DNA from 4 places in the Streptomyces sp. SID8374 genome. Region 1 is predicted to be linked to each of the others. Evidence: riboswitches for the same ligand, from Rfam matches in the RefSeq annotation. Region 1 holds a riboswitch; each other region holds the start of a gene.

Evidence for each region. Region 1 has a riboswitch for cyclic di-AMP ahead of GTY67_RS27295 (M23 family metallopeptidase). Riboswitches for the same ligand answer to the same signal wherever they lie in the genome.
Region 2: it holds a riboswitch for cyclic di-AMP, as region 1 does, so the genes downstream of both, GTY67_RS02765 (C40 family peptidase) here and GTY67_RS27295 (M23 family metallopeptidase) in region 1, are expected to answer to the same signal.
Region 3: it holds a riboswitch for cyclic di-AMP, as region 1 does, so the genes downstream of both, GTY67_RS21755 (C40 family peptidase) here and GTY67_RS27295 (M23 family metallopeptidase) in region 1, are expected to answer to the same signal.
Region 4: it holds a riboswitch for cyclic di-AMP, as region 1 does, so the genes downstream of both, GTY67_RS15400 (M23 family metallopeptidase) here and GTY67_RS27295 (M23 family metallopeptidase) in region 1, are expected to answer to the same signal.

Annotation. Positions count from the first base shown of each region.
Region 1 is NZ_WWGH01000002.1:817,110-821,548, reverse strand. It holds gene GTY67_RS27310 (bifunctional GNAT family N-acetyltransferase/acetate--CoA ligase family protein) at 1-383, opposite strand, end outside; gene GTY67_RS27305 (HPr family phosphocarrier protein) at 545-826, shown strand; gene GTY67_RS27300 (GntR family transcriptional regulator) at 994-1,701, opposite strand; gene GTY67_RS27295 (M23 family metallopeptidase) at 1,924-2,739, opposite strand; cyclic di-AMP (ydaO/yuaA leader) riboswitch at 2,753-2,919, opposite strand; gene GTY67_RS27290 (pitrilysin family protein) at 3,143-4,439, opposite strand, start outside.
Region 2 is NZ_WWGH01000001.1:627,176-631,614, reverse strand. It holds gene GTY67_RS02775 (LysR family transcriptional regulator) at 1-897, opposite strand, end outside; gene GTY67_RS02770 (LysE family translocator) at 971-1,612, shown strand; gene GTY67_RS02765 (C40 family peptidase) at 1,691-2,161, opposite strand; cyclic di-AMP (ydaO/yuaA leader) riboswitch at 2,165-2,351, opposite strand; gene GTY67_RS02760 (hypothetical protein) at 2,705-3,010, opposite strand; gene GTY67_RS02755 (ATP-dependent Clp protease proteolytic subunit) at 3,018-3,653, opposite strand; gene GTY67_RS02750 (excalibur calcium-binding domain-containing protein) at 3,798-4,316, opposite strand.
Region 3 is NZ_WWGH01000001.1:4,853,035-4,857,473, forward strand. It holds gene GTY67_RS21745 (C40 family peptidase) at 1-133, opposite strand, end outside; gene GTY67_RS21750 (hypothetical protein) at 399-752, shown strand; gene GTY67_RS21755 (C40 family peptidase) at 803-2,023, opposite strand; cyclic di-AMP (ydaO/yuaA leader) riboswitch at 2,022-2,188, opposite strand; gene pcrA (DNA helicase PcrA) at 2,448-4,439, shown strand, end outside.
Region 4 is NZ_WWGH01000001.1:3,533,818-3,538,256, forward strand. It holds gene GTY67_RS15395 (aldo/keto reductase) at 1-921, opposite strand, end outside; gene GTY67_RS15400 (M23 family metallopeptidase) at 1,171-2,214, opposite strand; cyclic di-AMP (ydaO/yuaA leader) riboswitch at 2,226-2,378, opposite strand; gene GTY67_RS15405 (PP2C family protein-serine/threonine phosphatase) at 2,589-3,911, opposite strand; gene GTY67_RS15410 (MerR family transcriptional regulator) at 4,051-4,439, opposite strand, start outside.

The sequences.
Region 1 (4,439 bases):
CGGCCCTGGTGGGCGTCCTGGACGAGGAAGGCGACCTCGGCCTCGTCGGCGGGGGCGGAGGCGGGCCTGCCCTGTTCGTTGATGCGGTCGTAGCGGACGGTGCCGATGAACTCGCCGCCGATCGTGACGGCCAGTCCCACCCGGTCGACGTAGTCGTGATGGGTGAAGCGGTGCACGTCCCGGTCGGACAGGCGGGGGTACGGGGCGAAGAACCGGTAATACTTCGACTCGTCGGAGACCTGCTCGTAGAAGCTGACCAGCCGCTCGGCATCGTCCGTGGTGATCGGCCTGATGCGCGCGGTGCCACCGTCGCGGAGCACCACGTCCGCTTCCCAGTGGTCGGGGTACGCGTGATGCGGACTTAGCTCCGGCTTGGGCTCCATGGGCAAAGCCTACGGCCGACATCCCGGTCGCGGAGGGATCGGTACCGGGGCAGTCTGAGGACGGCCGGGACAGGGGCTTGTCGGAGGGGAGGCCGGGCACAGCAGTACGCACCGCATGAGAGACTGGTCTAGACAACCGTTGATATGTGAAGGGCAGAACCATGGCTGAGCGCCGCGTAAACGTCGGTTGGGCCGAGGGCCTGCACGCCCGCCCCGCTTCCATCTTCGTCCGTGCCGCCACGGCCTCCGGCGTCCCCGTGACGATCGCCAAGGCCGACGGCAACCCGGTCAACGCCGCCTCCATGCTCGCGGTGCTGGGTCTGGGCGCGCAGGGTGGCGAGGAGATCGTGCTCGCGTCCGACGCGGATGACGCCGAGGCCGCTCTGGACCGTCTGGCGAAGCTGGTCGCCGAGGGTCTCGAAGAGCTTCCCGAGACCGTCTGACGATCCCCGGGCCGTACAACGGCGACGGACTTGAGCCGTGGTTCCCCTGAAGGGGGCCACGGCTCTTTCGTTATTCACGGCGCCGATACAGCGGCCAGTCACCACTTAATTCGGGCAGCGCGAATAAAGCCCTCGGCAATTACTTCTCTTTGTATACGGCGTCCTTGTTAATGGCGGACACCCGCGATGTTTACGCCGTGTTGCAAAGAACTCACCCGGGGCGGGGGTGCCGCGCGCCGGCCGGGGCGGTCCGGGCGGCGCAGCCGGTGCGCCCCGGCGGCCCGTTCCGCATGCTGGGCGGTCAGCGCCCTGGCCCGTTCCGCGTCGCCGCGCGCCACCGCGTCCACGATGGCCCCGTGCTCGGCCCAGGAGTCGACCGGGCGGGCCGGCTGCTCCACGGCGTACATCCAGGCGACCTTGTGTCTGAGCTGGGTGAGCAGGGCGATCAGGCCGGGGCTGTCGGAGGCCTGGGCGAGGGTCTCGTGGAACCAGCCGCCCAGCGACCGCAGATCCTCCCCCTCGCCCCGCCGGGCCCGCTCCTGGCCCAGCCTGACCAGCCCGCGGAGCACCTTGAGGTGGGCCTCCGTACGGCGCTGGGCGGCCCGGGCGGCGCCGAGCGGCTCCAGCAGCATCCGCACCTCCAGCAGGTCGGCGGCCTCCTGCTCGGTGGGCTCGGCGACACAGGCCCCGGCGTGCCTGCGGGTGACGACGAAGCCCTCGGACTCCAGGGTGCGCAGCGCCTCGCGCACCGGGACGCGGGAGACCCCGTACCGCCGTGCCAGCAGCTCCTCGGTGAGGCGGCTGCCGCGCTCGTAGACACCGGAGACGATGTCGTCACGGATTGCCGTGCATACCGAATGCGCGGGAATGCGCATGTCCGAACCTCCGCCTTAATCCCCGCGAAACGCGGCCGGCCGACGCCTGTTCCGTGACTCTATTGCAATCTGCCGGAATTTCCGATGGCAGGCCGGAATTGATGGATATCTTCTGGCCAAGGCTCGGGAGTGGCGGGGCGCGGTACGGGGCTTTCCCGGCGCATGCCGAAGGCCCCGGCGGGGAGCCGGGGCCTTCGGGTGGCGAGGTCGCGCGCGGTGGGGTCAGACGTTCACGCCGTGCGAGCGCAGGTAGGCGACCGGGTCCATGTCCGAGCCGTACTCCGGGGTGGTCCGGGCCTCGAAGTGGAGGTGCGGGCCGGTGGAGTTGCCGGTGGAGCCGGAGAGGCCGATCTGCTGGCCGGAGGTGACGCTCTGGCCGACGGAGACGCCGATCGAGGAGAGGTGGCCGTACTGGGTGTACGTGCCGTCCGTCATCCGGAGCACGATGTTGTTGCCGTACGCGCCGCCCCAGCCGGCCTCGACGACCGTACCGGCGCCGACCGCGACGACGGAGCTGCCGGAGGCGGCGCGGAAGTCCACGCCGGAGTGGCTGCCGGAGGACCAGAGGGCGCCGCCGGACTTGTAGCCGGTGGTGACGTACGAGCCGGCGACCGGGAGGTGGAAGGCGTTGAGGCGGGCGCGCTCGGCGGCGCGGGCGGCCCGGGCCTTCTCCTCGCGGACCTCCTTGGCGCGGGCCTCGGCCTTGCGCAGGGCCTCCGCCTTCGCCTTGGCCTTCGCGGCCTCGGCCTTGGCCTCGGCGGCGGCCTTGGCCTTCGCCCTGGCGATCGCTTCGGCCTGCTGGTGCTGTGCCTGGGCCTGGGCGTCGATCTGCTCGGCGAGCGTGGCGTCGAGGGCGATGGCCTGGGTGAGTCCGGTCTCGGCGACCTTGGGGGCCTCGGAGTCGGCTGCGGCGGCCGGGGAGGCCAGGGAGCCGAGGACGCCGGTGGTGGCCAGGGCCGCGACGCCGGCGACCTGGGCGCTGCGGCGCGTCAGGCGGCTCGGGGCACGGTGCTTCCCGGTGGGGCGGGTGAACGCCATGGAGGGGCTGATCCTTTCCTTCCTTCTCGCCTACCGGGTTAGCTGACGGGTTCGGAGCAGGAAGGTCTCCTACGGAGCTCCGCGCCGGGTCACGGCACGGGGATCCGATTCACCCCAGGGACTGCGTGGGTCCCCGGCTCCCCAGGCTCGCGCCTGACGGGGACTCGGCGATCGCTGCCCGGCGCCGCGGGTGCGGCATACGGGTGACGGACAGCCGGGCCGACGCTAGACAAGGCGACTTCCCATCACCAAACGGACAGGCGGATTTGTCGCGCATCCCACAGGACAGACAGCGGCGATTCACAACAAGGTGAAGTAACCGCACTTAACGGACAAACAGGAGGACCCCGGCGGCTGAAGCTCCGCCGGGGTCCTCTTCGTCCTGGTGTGTGCCGACGCGGTGTCAGCCGCTGACGACGGTCACCTCTCCGATGCCGAGCGCCTTCACCGGCTCCGCGATCTGTGCCGCGTCGCCCACGAGGACCGTGACCAGCCGGTCCACCGGGAAGGCGTTGACCACGGCCGCGGTCGCCTCCACGGTGCCCGTCTCGGCGAGGCGGGCGTACAGCTGGGCCTGGTAGTCGTCGGGGAGGTGCTGCTCCACCTGGTCGGCCAGGGTGCTGGCGACCGAGGCGGCCGTCTCGAACTTCAGCGGGGCGACGCCCACCAGGTTCTGCACGGCCGTCTCCCGCTCGGCATCCGTCAGCCCCTCGGCCGCCAGGGTCCGCAGGACCTTCCAGAGGTCCTCCAGCGCCGGTCCGGTGGACTCGGTGTCCACCGAACCGCTGATGGCGAGCATCGCCGCGCCGCCCGAGTCGGGGCCGGTGGAGCGCAGGACCTGGGCGAAGGCGCGTACGCCGTAGGTGTAGCCCTTCTCCTCGCGCAGCACCCGGTCCAGCCGGGAGGTGAGCGTGCCGCCAAGGCAGTAGGTGCCGAGCACCTGGGCGGGCCAGACGCTCTCATGGCGGTCCGGGCCGATGCGGCCGATCAGCAGCTGGGTCTGGACCGCGCCGGGGCGGTCCACGATGACCACGCGGCCGGTGTCGTCGGCGGTGATCGGCGGGACCGGGCGGGCCTGGGCCGTGTTGCCCGACCAGTCGCCGAGGGTGTCGGCGAGCAGGGCGTCCAGGTCGATGCCGGTCAGGTCGCCGACGATGACCGCCGTGGCGGTGGCCGGGCGGACGTGGGCGTCGAAGAAGGCGCGTACGGCAGCGGCGTCGATCCGCCGCACGGTCTCCTCGGTGCCCAGTCGCGGGCGGGACATCCGGGCGGTGGCCGGAAAGAGCTCCTTGGAGAGCTGCTTGGCGGCGCGCCGGGACGGGTTGGCCTGCTCGTGCGGGATCTCGTCGAGGCGGTTGCCGACGAGCCGTTCGATCTCGCTCTCGGCGAAGGCCGGGGCGCGCAGGGCCTCGGCGACCAGGCCGAGCGCCTTGGCCAGCCGGGAGGCCGGGACCTCCAGGGAGACCCGGACGCCGGGGTGGTCGGCGTGCGCGTCCAGGGTGGCGCCGCACCGCTCAAGCTCGGCGGCGAACTCCTCGGCGGTGTGCTTGTCGGTGCCCTCGGAGAGCGCGCGCGACATGATCGTGGCCACGCCGTCCAGGCCCTCGGGCTCGGCGTCCAGCGGCGCGTCCAGGAAGATCTCCACGGCCACGACCTGCTGGCCGGGGCGGTGGCAGCGCAGCACGGTCAGCCCGTTGGGC
Region 2 (4,439 bases), on a different contig from region 1:
GCCGTACCCGCTCCGCAGCAGTGCGAGGAGCGTCGCCGCCGCGGCGGTCGCCCGGTCGCCGCGGTGCACCACGGAGATCGTCCGGCGGAAGTCCGCGGGCTCAAGCCGCCGGACGGCCAGCGGCGTGGGCGACAGCGACGCGACCATCTCCGGCACCACGGCCACGCCGAGCCCGGCGCTGACCAGCGCGCACACCAGTGCGTAGCCCGGCGACTCGCAGACCACCGCCGGTGCGGCGCCCGCCGCCGCCAGCGCGCTCTCCACCCCGCGCCGGGGCGGATGCGCCGGCGCGGAGCTGATCAGCGGCCGGCCCGCCAGCTCCGCGACCGGCAGCCGTCCGGTGCCTTCGGAGAGCCGGTGCCCGACGGCGGTCGCCAGCAACAGCTCCTCGACCAGCAGGGGCTCCACGGTGACGCCCGGGGGCGGCGGGTCCGCCACCGCCGGTTCGTAGGTGTGGGTCAGCGCCAGGTCCACCTCGCCCTCGGTCACCGCCGCGATCCCGCCCGGCGGCTCGTACTCGGTGACGGCCAGATCGACCTCCGGGTGGGCCCGCCGGAACGCGCTCAGGACCGGCGGCAGCAGATGGACCCCGGCCGTCGTGAACGTCCCCACCCGCAGCCTGCCGCCCGACAGCCCGGCCAGCTGCGCCAGCTCGTGCCGCGCCTGGTCCAGCTCGTCCAGGACCCGCCTCGCCCGGCCCGCCAGCAGCTCACCGGCGGCCGTCAGCCGCGCCCCGCGATGGTGGCGCACCAGCAGCGTCGCCCCGGCCTCGCGCTCCAGCTTGGCCAGCTGCTGGGAGAGCGCGGGCGCGGTGTAGCCCAGGTGGGCGGCGGCCCGTGTGATCGATCCGGTCTCGGCGACCGCCACCAGTGCGGCGAGCCGCGTCGGGTCGTACATGAAGCGTTCCTTTAGCCGGCCCCAGAAGATTGCTAGTACACGCTAAAGGCTCCGCAGGTCCAGGCTGGACCCCATGGACGCACAACTGATCGCCTTCACCGGGGTCGCCGCCGGAATGGTGGCGCTGCCCGGCGCCGACTTCACCGTCGTCGTACGCAACGCCCTCGCCTCCCGCACCGCGGGCCTGGCCAGCGCGCTCGGCGTCGCCGGGGGGCTGCTCGTGCACACCGCGCTCGCCGTGGCGGGGCTCGCCGCTGTGCTGGTGACGATGCCCGTCCTCTTCCGCACGGTCCAGCTGCTCGGCGGCGCGTACGTGCTGTACCTCGGGATCAGCGGGCTGTACGCGCTCCGGCGCCGGGCCTCCGAGAAGGGCCGTACGCCGGACCGGGTACCGCCGGAGGGGCCCGAGGGGTTCGGGCGCGCGCTGCGTCAGGGGTTCCTGACCAACGCGCTCAACCCGAAGGCGCCGGTCCTCTTCCTCAGCCTGCTGCCGCAGTTCGTCCCCGACGGGCAGCCGCCGCTGCCCAGGACGCTCCTGCTGGCCGCCCTCGTGGTGGCTCTGGCCCTCGTCTGGTTCCCGGCCGTGGCCCTGCTCGTGGACCGGCTGGGCCGGTGGCTGCGCCGGCCGCGTACCGCCCGGGCGATCGAGGGCGGCAGCGGTGTGGCGCTCACCGGTCTGGGCCTGGCGCTGGTGACCGGGCCCCTTCTGCGCTGAGGGGCGCCGGGGCCCTCGCGGGCGGCGCCGGCAGATGTGCCCGTACCGCCCGCAAGGGAAGAGCGTCCGGTCGGTGGGTCAGCGGACCCGTCCGTACCAGACGCTCTTGGACCAGATTTTCGCCTTGCGGACCACGTCCCCGGATTTGGGGGAGTGCCAGATCTTGCCTCCCCCGGCGTAGATGCCCACGTGGTAGACGCTGCGCCCGGAATGGAAGAAGACCAGGTCGCCGGGTTTCCGCTTCGATGCGGCGATACGGCTGGTCTTGTTGTACTGCTGCTGTGCCGTGCGGGGGAGTTTCTTCCCGGCCTTCTTGAACGAGTAGAGAGTCAGCCCCGAGCAGTCGAACCGGCTGGGACCCGTGGCCCCGTACTTGTAAGGAGCGCCCTTCTTCGACGCGGCGATCTTGAGCGCCTTCGTCGAATGGGTGGCGGCCTCGGCATCGTTGACCAGACCTGGTGCGAGCATCGAGGACGTCACGGCCAGGGTGAGTACGGAAGCCGTACCGACCCGGGCGAACAGAGACGGGACATGAACCTGCGCAGACATGCGCAACCCTTCGTCAGCCGCCTGTGAAGGATGACCTGTCGGGTTCGGGCTGGCGAAGTTGCCCGGCCGCTTCACGCGGCTTCACCCCGAGGGCTTCCCGGTCTCCCGGTCGGCCCGTTGTGCTTGGGTCCTCCACTCCTGCCGATCCACTCCTGTCGACCAGTCATCCGGGAAGCGGCAGGACTCGGCGTCCACCCGGACCGCCCCGCCGCGGCGGCGGGGGCTTGTCGTCCCAGGGATCTTGACTCACGAAGTGCCGGATTTCCGAGTCGAAACAGTGATTTGTGAGTCTCCTCACCACTGAACCGTTCGGGTGGACGGGGCGGATTCGCGCCCGCCGACGAGCCCGGCGCACACCCTCGTACCAGCGACGAAAGGGGGCATTTCGAGTACAGCCCGCGCGTCGGACGCAAGTTGGGCCGTCGCTCGCGCGGGTGATCCCCTACGCCGAACGAGCGAGGGAAATTGATCGCTGGACCGGGCGTGTCGCACGGCGGGGCGACCGCCCCGCTCCCGTAATGCGCTCCCGGCGCGCGGCGCGGCTCAGTTCGGGGTCGGCGGCACGGCGACCCTGCCCGCCCGCCGCTCGCCGTCCAGCACCCGCAGGGCCCGTACGAGCGTCGCCGCGTGGATCTGCCGCTCGCCGCGCTCATGCATCAGGGCCAGCGCGTCGCGCAGGGCCGCCGCCCCGGAGGCCAGGGCCTGCGCCGCCCGCAGCGCGCTGTAGGTGTCGCCGCCGTGTGCCGGGTTGATCCGGCCCACCTGGTCCAGGACCGCCAGATAGCGGTCGATGAACTCGCCCTCGGCGCGGGTCAGTGCGGGCAGGGGCGGGAACTCCGGTGGCTCCATGGGCGGTTCACCTCGCGTCGTGCGGCGGCTGGGGGAGCGTGCGGTTCTCCACGACGTGGTCCACCAGCCCGTAGGCGAGGGCGGCCTGCGCGTCGAGGATGGTGGAGCGTTCGATGTCGGCGGTGACCCGCTCGGCGGTCCGGCCCGTGTGGCGGACCAGCATCGCCGTGAACAGCTCGCGGGTGCGCACCAGTTCGCGCGCGTGGATCTCCAGGTCGGACGGCCGGCCCCGCACCGGCTCCGCCAGTGCGGGTTGCCGAATGACTACCCGCGCGCCGGGCAGGACATGTCGCCGTCCCGGCGTTCCGGCCGCCAGGAGGGCGGCCGCGTAGGAGCCGGCCTGCCCCAGACAGAAGGTCTCCACGTCGCACGTCAGGAACCGCATCGTGTCGTGGACCGCCGCCATGGCCCCGAACGAGCCGCCGGGGCAGTTGATGTAGAGCGAGAGCGGCCGGCCCGGATCGGCGTGCTCCAAGTGCATGAACTGCGCGATCAGATCGCTCGCCGCGGTGTCGTCGACCGGAGTCCCGAGGAAGACGATCCGCTCGGACAGGAGCTTGGAGTACGGGTCCTGGGTCCGGGTCCCGGACGGGGTGCGTTCGGTGAACTCGGGCAGGACGTGGCGGGCGGCGGGTCGGATCATGGCGGAGCCCCTCTCCTGGGTGCGCGACGGAACGCGGGGGCGGCGCAGGCCGGTCCGCGCTCACGCCCCGTCAAAAATGTACAGGACGTACAGAAGAGGGGCGTGGCTTTCGCGTTCGCGGCATCCAGGAGGGGCGGTGGGCGTCTATTCGCAGCCGACTCCGTCACCGTCGCGGTCGAGGTGGGAGGCGTACCCGGGCTCGCCCCTCCTGATGGGGGCGGCGCCCGCGGCGCGGACGGCGGTGCAGTTCCTGTAGTACGTGTACGCCCCGCCCGCGTCGTCGTCATCGTCCTGGACCGGGGCGGGCGCCTCGGCGGCAGGCTCCGGCGGCGGGGCGGTGACGGTCACCCGCACCTTCTTGATCTTCGTGACCGTCGGGGCGGGCTCCGGGTCGGCCGTCACCGTGACCTTCGCGGTCTCCGTCACGGTGACGGTCACCGTCGGCCCCGGCTCCGCCTTCTTCACCGCGGCCGTCCGCACGGTCTCCGGCTGCTCACCGGTGGCACCGATCCCGATGCCGAGCAGGAACAGCACACCGGCGGCCGGGAGTACGACGCGCTTACGGGCCCAACGCGGCCCGGTGGAAGGGCTCTGCGGCGGCACGGTGACACCAGGCCCCCAGTCCGCTTGGCGTGACGGGTGCTGCGGGTCGTTCCAATTCATCGGTCCCCCAAGGAAGTTCGTGGAGGAGCGACGCTAGTGAGCCGGGTGCACCCGCAGGAGCCAGATGTTCCGTTGGTGACGGAGTTGTGACCGAAGGGCGGGGGAGTGGTGGTCACCGCCCGA
Region 3 (4,439 bases), on a different contig from region 1:
CGGCGCCGGCGCCGGTGGCCGAGGTGGCGGTGGCGGCCCCGGCGAGCGCCAGGGTGGCGGCGGTGCGGGCAGCAGGGCCGGTGAAGGGGCGCTGCTTGGGTTTCCGGTGAGCGGATTTCCGGTGCGCGGCCACGGGGGCGGCATCCTTCCTGTCGGCTGCCCGCCGGGGGATACCGGCAGGCCCGCCAGGGACGCTAATCCGGGCGCACGGAAAAGGTTCGCCATGACAGCTATTGCCCGGATGTGACGTTTCTTCGTCGCCGAATGACCGGAGACGCGGAGACGGAACTGATCATTCCGGCAGGTTCGGGCGCGGGGCGGACAGTTCCGGCGAAGGGCCGGAGAAAGGCTTACCTCACTGATCGGCGACGCTCTGGCCATGGCTAGGCTCCGGAGCCATGAACGCACTCATCGGCGTCTTGGTCGCCCTGCACATCGTCGGCATCGCCTCCCTGCTGGGCGGCTTCCTGACCCAGATGAAGGCCATGGGCGCGGGCACCGCACGCTTCGTCCCCGCCATGCTGCACGGCGCCCTGACCATGCTGGTCACCGGCGTCGCCCTGGTCGGGCTCAACCAGGCCGACGACCAGGCCGTCAACAACATCAAGATCGGCGTGAAGCTGGCGCTCCTCGTCGTCATCCTCGCGCTCGTCTACGTCAAGCGGGACGAGGAGAAGGTGGAGAAGGGCGCGTTCGCGGCGGTCGGGGCCCTGACGGTCGCCAACATCTTCATCGCGACCCTCTGGACCTGAGGGACCCCGGGGGTGGCCACCGGTCAGGCGGCCACCCCTGCTCCCCGGCGCTACGCCGGACGCACGCTGCCGTAGATCGGCATGTAGTAGATCGACTCCTCGCGGACGTTCGCCCCCGGCTTCGGGGCGTGGATCATCATCCCGTCGCCCTTGTAGATGCCGACGTGGCTGATGTCGTCGTAGAAGAAGACCAGGTCCCCGGGCTGGAGGTCCGACGTGGCGACCCGCGTGCCCACCTTCACCTGGTCCCAGGTGGTCCGGGGCAGCGTCACCCCCGCCTCCCGCCAGGCCGCCTGGGTCAGCCCCGAGCAGTCGTACGAGGCCGGGCCCGAGGCCCCCCACACGTACGGCTTGCCGATCTGGGCGCGGGCGAAGGCCAGCACCTTCTCGGCCTTGGCGGCGTAGCCGCTGCCCGCTCCGGTCCCCGAGCCCGTGCCCGTACCGGACCCCGGGCTCGTCCCCGTACCCGTACCGCTGCCGGAACCGGAACCGCTGTCCCCGTCCGACTCCTTGGCGGCCTCCTCGCGGGCCTTCTTCTCCGCCGCCTCGCGCTCCTTGGCCTCGGCGGCCTGGCGGCGGGCCAGCTTCTCCGCCTTCTCCTTCGCCTCGGCCTCCTTCTTGCGCTCCAGCTCCGCCAGCCGCGCCTTCTCCTCGGCGGTCAGCTTCGAGAGCAGGGACCGGGCCTCGGTGAGCTTCGTCTGCACCTTCTGCTTGCTGGAGCGCAGGGTGGCCTGGGTCTCGGTGAGCGACTCCAGGCTCTTCACGGCCTCCGCGCGCTTCTTCGACGCGGCGGCCTGCTGCTCACGGAAGTCGTCGACGGCCTTCTGCTGCCGCTCCGTCGACCGGCTCATCACCTGGTTCTGGTCGAAGTACGCCTGCGGGTCGTCCGCCAGGAAGAAGGTCGCGGTGGGCGCGATGCCGCCGGTGCGGTACTGCGCGGCCGCGTAGGACCCCAGCTCCCGGCGGGCCTCGTTGATCTTCTCGGTCCGCTTCGCCACATCGGAGAGCAGTGTGTCGACCTTGGCGCGCTGGGCGGTGGAGGCGGCCTTCGCCCGGTTGTACTGCTGGGTCGCGCTGCCCGCCTGCCGGTAGAGCTCGTCGACCTTCTTCTGGACGTCCTCGATGGCCGGCTTCGGCTCGGCGGGGGCGGCGGTCGCGCTCTGCGTGGAGAGCAGCGTCACAGAGGCCAGCGCGGCCGTCGTGAACCCGACGGCGGGGGTGGTGGTGCGCACCTTCGTGCGCGGCTTGCGATGCGATGCCAAGACCGGCATCTCCTTCCGTGGACCGCCTACCGGGTTAGCTGTCGGGTTCGGACGGAACGGAAGGCTGTCCTACGGTCCGGATGCGAGCGTACGGACCGATTCACCCCGGTTGTGCGTGTGGGTCCCCGGTTCCGAACTACCGGGAGGGCAGCACGGATTCGGCAGAGGTGACCGTGAGACGCGGGTCGTCTCAGGGAGATTACGGATCACCTGACCGAGCACGCTAGCCAACGCGTGGCACCGCTGGGAAGGAGGATGAGCGATATGCCCGATACATTTTCGTGACCTTTTCGGATCAGGGGCCCCGTACCCCCTCCGACCGGGCACTCCTTCACGGAACGTGAGAGTCCGCTCTCCGTGCGTACGGCCGGGAACGACCGCTTCCGGCCTTCGGCCGAACGTTGTCGGTGCGGCCCCCTAGACTCGGATGGCGATGAGCAGCCTCTTTGACGACAGTTTCCTGACCGGCCTCCAGTCCGCGGAGGACGGCCCGCCGCCTCCCCCCGAGGACCACGCACCCGAAGCGGTGCCGGAGGGTCTCTTCGAGGGTGTCTTCGACGCGCCCCCGCCGCCCCGGGACGGGTATTACCGGGACGGCCACCCGCGCCCCGTGATCGACGCCGCGGCGCTGCTGGACGGGCTGAACACCGAGCAGCGCGCCGCCGTCGTGCACGCCGGGTCCCCGCTGCTCATCGTCGCCGGGGCCGGCTCCGGCAAGACCCGGGTGCTGACCCACCGCATCGCCCACCTGCTGGCCGAGCGCGGGGTGCACCCGGGGCAGATTCTCGCGATCACCTTCACCAACAAGGCCGCGGGCGAGATGAAGGAGCGCGTGGAGCAGCTGGTGGGCCCGCGCGCCAACGCCATGTGGGTCATGACCTTCCACAGCGCGTGCGTCCGCATCCTGCGCCGCGAGTCGAAGAAGCTCGGCTTCACCTCGTCGTTCTCGATCTACGACGCCGCCGATTCCAAGCGGCTGATGGCCCTGGTCTGCCGCGATCTCGACCTGGACCCCAAGCGCTACCCGCCGAAGTCCTTCACCGCCAAGGTCTCCAACCTCAAGAACGAGCTCATCGACGAGGAGACCTTCGCCGGGCAGGCAGCGGATGGTTTCGAGAAGACCCTGGCCCAGGCGTACGCGCTTTACCAGGCCCGGCTGCGCGAGGCCAACGCGCTGGACTTCGACGACATCATCATGACGACGGTCCACCTCCTCCAGGCCTTCCCGGACGTGGCCGAGCACTACCGCCGCCGCTTCCGCCACGTCCTGGTCGACGAGTACCAGGACACCAACCACGCCCAGTACACGCTGGTACGGGAGCTGGTCGGCCCGTCCGGAGAGGCCGCCGACGCTCCGGCCGAGCTGTGCGTCGTCGGTGACGCGGACCAGTCGATCTACGCCTTCCGCGGCGCGACCATCCGCAACATCCTCCAGTTCGAGGAGGACTACCCCGACGCGAAGACAATCCTCCTGGAGCAGAACTACCGCTCCACGCAGACGATCCTCTCCGCTGCCAACGCCGTCATCGAGCGCAACGAGAGCCGCCGCCCGAAGAACCTGTGGACCAACGCAGGCTCCGGCGCCCGCATCACCGGCTATGTGGCCGACACCGAGCACGACGAGGCGCAGTTCGTCGCCGACGAGATCGACCGGCTCACCGACGCGGGCGACGCCAAGGCGGGCGACGTCGCCGTCTTCTACCGGACCAACGCCCAGTCCCGTGTCTTCGAAGAGATCTTCATCCGCGTCGGCCTGCCCTACAAGGTCGTCGGCGGTGTGCGCTTCTACGAGCGCAAGGAGGTCCGGGACGTCCTGGCGTACCTCCGCGTCCTCGCCAACCCCGAGGACACCGTCCCGCTGCGCCGCATCCTCAACGTGCCCAAGCGCGGCATCGGCGACCGCGCCGAGGCCATGATCGACGCCCTGTCGATGCGCGAGAAGATCTCCTTCCCGCAGGCGCTGCGCCGCGTCGACGAGGCGTACGGCATGGCCGCCCGCTCCTCCAACGCCGTCAAGCGCTTCAACACGCTGATGGAGGAGCTCCGTACGATCGTCGAGTCCGGCGCCGGACCCGCCGTCGTGCTGGAAGCCGTCCTGGAGCGCACGGGCTATCTCGCCGAGCTCCAGGCCTCCACGGACCCGCAGGACGAGACCCGTATCGAGAACCTCCAGGAACTCGCCGCCGTCGCCCTGGAGTTCGAGCAGGAGCGCGGCGACGAGGAGGGCACCGGCACGCTCGCGGAGTTCCTGGAGAAGGTCGCGCTGGTCGCCGACTCGGACCAGATTCCCGACGAGGACGAGGACGGCTCCGGCGTCATCACGCTGATGACCCTGCACACGGCGAAGGGCCTGGAGTTCCCGGTCGTCTTCCTCACCGGCATGGAGGACGGCGTCTTCCCGCACATGCGGGCCCTCGGCCAGACC
Region 4 (4,439 bases), on a different contig from region 1:
CGTCAGCTCCGCGTCCGTCAGCTCCAGGTCGGCGACGGCCAGCAGGGCGGGGAGCTGGTCGACCGTGCGGGCCGAGGCGATCGGGGCAGCGACCGTCGGGCGGGCGGCGAGCCAGGCGAGGGCGACCGTGGCGATCTCGGCGTCCCGTTCCGCGGCGACCTTGTCGAGGGCGGCCAGCACCTTGCGGCCGCGCTCCGACTCCAGGTGCTCGCCCGCCTTGGCCGAGCGGGCGCTCTCCACGGTCGCGCCCGGGCGGTACTTGCCGGTGAGGAAGCCTGCGGCCAGCGCGAAGTACGGTACGGCCGCGAGCCCGGCGCGGGCGGCGGTCTCCTGGAGCGGGCCCTCGTAGGTGTCCCGGGAGACCAGGTTGTAGTGCGGCTGGAGGGCGACGTACCGGGCCAGGCCTTCGCGCTCGGAGAAGTCCAGGGACGCCTGGAGGCGCTCCGGGCTGATGTTGGAGGCGGCGATGTGGCGCACCTTGCCGTCCTTCACCAGCTGGTCGAGGGCGGTGATGATCTCCTCGACCGGGACGGTCTCGTCGTCGAAGTGCGTGTAGTAGAGGTCGATGTGGTCGGTGCCGAGGCGGCGCAGCGACTGCTCGGCCGCGGCCTTGATGGTGGTGGCGGAGAGCCCCTTGTAGTCGGGGTGGGCGCCGACCTTGGTGGCCACGACGATGTCGGAGCGGTTGGAGCGCGAGGCGAGCCACTTGCCGATGACGGTCTCCGACTCGCCGCCGTGGTTGCCCTCGATCCAGGCGGTGTAGGCATCGGCGGTGTCGACGAAATTGCCGCCGGCCGCGGCGTACGCGTCGAGGACGGCGAAGGACTGGTCCTCGTCCGCCGTCCAGCCGAAGACGTTGCCGCCGAGGGAGAGGGGGAAGACCTGGAGGTCGGAGCTGCCGAGGGTGCGCAGAGAAGTCATGTGGGTGTTCAACGACGGTGCCGGAGCCGGATATTCCATCCGCCCGCACTCCGCCGGAGAGACCGGCAGCCCTGACGTCGGGGGGTGAGCGTCAGGGCTGCCGGGGTTTCGGGGTGGTGCGTACGCCCCTGCGAGGGGTGCGCACCTGCAAGGAGCGCGGGACCCTCGGACGGAGCGGGACCCTCGGACGGATCAGGGATCCTCGGAGGGATCGGGGCTCCTCAGAGGGATCAGGGCTCCTCGGACGGATCAGACGGAGAGGCCCTTGCTGTTCAGCCAGGCGGCCGGGTCCATGGCCGAGCCGCCGGCGGTGCGGACCTCCAGGTGGAGGTGGACGCCGGTCACGTTGCCGGTGGCGCCCATGCGGCCGATGGTCTCGCCGGTGCTGACCTTCTGGCCGACCGAGACGTCGATCGAGGACTGGTGGGCGTACCAGATCTCCGTACCGTCCTCCAGCTGGAGGACCGTGCGGTAGCCGTATGAACCGGACCAGCCGGCCGACGTGATCGTGCCGCTGTGCACGGCCTTGAGCGGCGATCCGGCCGCCCCGGCGAAGTCCAGGCCGGTGTGCTGGCCCGAGGACCACATCGCGCCGGACTGACCGTAGGTCGAGGTGAGCGTGTACGACGAGGTGGGCAGGGTGTAGCTGGCGCGGAGCTTGGCGAGGCGCTCTTCCTCGGCCTTCTTCGCGGCCGCTTCCTCCGCCGCCTTCTTCTCCGCGGCGAGCTTGGCCTTGACCTCGGCCTCGGCCTCGTCCTGCTGCTTCTTCGCGTCGGCGGCGGCCTTCTCGGCCGCGGCCTTCTCCTCGGCGGCCTTGGCCTCGGCGTCGGCGCTGGCCTGCTGCTGCTCGGCCTGCTGGAGGATGCGGGCGCGCAGGGCCTCACCGGCGTCGGTGGTGCCCTGGTCGGCCTCGGCGGTCGTGATGCCCGCGGTGGTGAGCGGGGCGGCGGTGACCGGGGCGGCCTCGGCCTCGTCGGACATGAAGGCCCCGACACCGGGAAGGGACTTGGCGTCGGGGAGGTTGTCCGCGATGGAATCGGGAAGGGAGATGGAGACCGGGGGCTTGGACTGGGCGGTGGCCATGCCACCCGCACCGACAGCCGCTATGACGCCGACCCCGAGGACCGTGGAGCTGCGGGCGAGGCCTCGCTGCTTGGCCACGCGGTGCTTGCCGCGCACGGGACGGACGGACTCCGCGGTGGGGTTCCACTCCTCCCACGTCCGCTCCGGACCACCGAGGCCATCGGCAGTGAAGGGTGACGGGGCCTCAGGGGCAGGCTTGTTGGACGCCACGTGGGCGCACTCCTTTCCTTCCTTCTCGCCTACCGGGTTAGCTGACGGGTTCGGAGCAGGAAGGTCTCCTACGGACCCCTCCGCCTCTCACGAGACACAGGCGTCCGATTCACCCCATGTAGGTGGTTCCCCGGTTCCCTTGCGGGATTCGGCGCTCGCGCACGGCGCCGTCTCTGACGACGGCTGGGACGACCGCGCTGCGTTATCGAACGTTAATAGACAGACGGGCCCGATTCCAAGCTGTTCCTGTTGATCATTAACGGCTCCGGCGGGAACTTACCGTCCACAAGCGGCCCGAATCGGACGACTTGACGACCCCTCGCCCACACCTCTTTTTCTGATGGTGTGTCAACTGTTATGCGGAGCGGCGCCCTTCAATTACGCACCGTGTCATCGCCCCGGCCGACGATCTTCACCGTCGTACGCCGCGGCGGCTGCCCCTCCGCCGGCCGGCTGACCGCGAGCAGCGCCATGTCGTCCGTCGACCGGCCCCCGGTGTGCAGCCGTACGTCGTCGGTGAGCGCCGAGAGCAGCTCCTCGGGGCCGGGGAAGATCCGGCCGCGCAGCCGGGCCGCCGGGTCGTAGAAGACCCCGTGCGCGTCCCGCGCCTCGGAGAGCCCGTCCGTGAAGGCGAGCAGCGTCGACCCCGGGGGCATCTCCCACTCGTCGGACCGGTCCGGCCACACCCCGAGGTCCATCCCCAGCGGCATCGCGGGCACGGACGGCGCCAGGACCTCCAGGGCCCCGTCCGCGTGCAGCAGGATCGGCTCGGGGTGGCCGCGGTTGACGAGGCGCAGCGAGGCCGAACCGGGCGGGATCTCGGCCAGTACGGCGGTGATGAACCCCTCCATGGCGTCCAGCCCGTACCGCCGCGTCCCCTCCCGCGCCAGCGCCCGCTCCAGCCGCTGCGCCACGCCCTCCAGGGACCGCTCCTGCTCGGCGGCCTCCCGGAACGCCCCGATGATCACCGCCACCGCCTCCACGGCGTCCAGCCCCTTGCCGCGCACATCGCCGACGACCAGGCGTACGCCGTACGGGGTGTCCGCCACCGCGAACAGGTCCCCGCCGACGAACTCGTCCGCCTGCGCCGCCTCGTACCGCGCCGCCACCTGGAGCCCGCCGATCCGCTCCGCCGGGGTCGGCAGGACGGCCCGCATGGCGGTCTCCGCGATGACCCGCGCCGAGGCCAGCTGCTCGTTGCTGCGGCGCACGACCCCGTTGATGACGAGGGCCAGGGCCGCGGCGGTGAGGACCGTGATCATCTCGATGACCGGGACGACCTGGGTGGACGTCCCGTCGGAGAGCCGCATCGCGATGACGGAGAGGACCGAGGCCACACCCGTACGGATGGTGCTGGCGAGCGAGAAGAAGGGCGCGGCGATCAGCGGCGCGGCCACGAACAGGGGCACGGCGGTGAAGTTGGGCGGGGCGAGCGAGTCGAAGAGGAGCCCGCCGCCGATCAGCAGCACCGGCAGCAGCCGGACGAACCGCCGGGTGCCCCGGTTCTGGGCCACCACCGGCTTCCCGCGCCCCGCAGACCCTCCCGGCTTCCCGCGCCCGGCGGAACTTCCCGGCTTCCCTCGCCCCGCGGAACCTCCCGGGGAGCCGGACCTGCCCCGCCCGGAGCCGGACAGCCCGCGCCCCGGGAGGCCGAAGCTCCCCGTCACGCGTCCGCGCCCCTTCTCCGCCATCCCCACCTGTGCACTCCTGCCCGGTCCGGCCACGGCTGCGGACGGTACCGCGCCCCGTCCAGGCTTCCCGGAGCCGCGCCGTGCGGCGACTCGTCGTCGGCCAAATAGGGGGAAAAAGCGGCCGGGAACCCCTGCGCTCCCCTGGTCAGCCGGAGAGCCGTTGTTCCGCGTAGATCGTCAGTGCATCCCGTACGAAGGCGGCGGTGCCGTCCCCGTAGCGATCGTAGTTCTTTCCGAAGCGCGGATCGGCGACATACATCTCGCCGAGCCCGATGACGTACGACCGGCTGGGAGCGACCGTCGTGGACAGCCACGCACAGTGCCGCCGAGCGATCCCCTGCGCTTCCTCGCTGTCGGCACGGACCCTGGCCTCCCTGGCCCGCCCCCAGTCCCGCGCGATGGCGTCGTGCTCGTCCCGGAATGCCTGCTTCCCGGCCTCCCCGAGCGAACGCCACCACCGGTCGCCCTTCTCGTACGCCTCACGCCCCCAGCGCTCGGTCACCTCCCGCTCATGAGCGGTGTGGTCGAACCCGT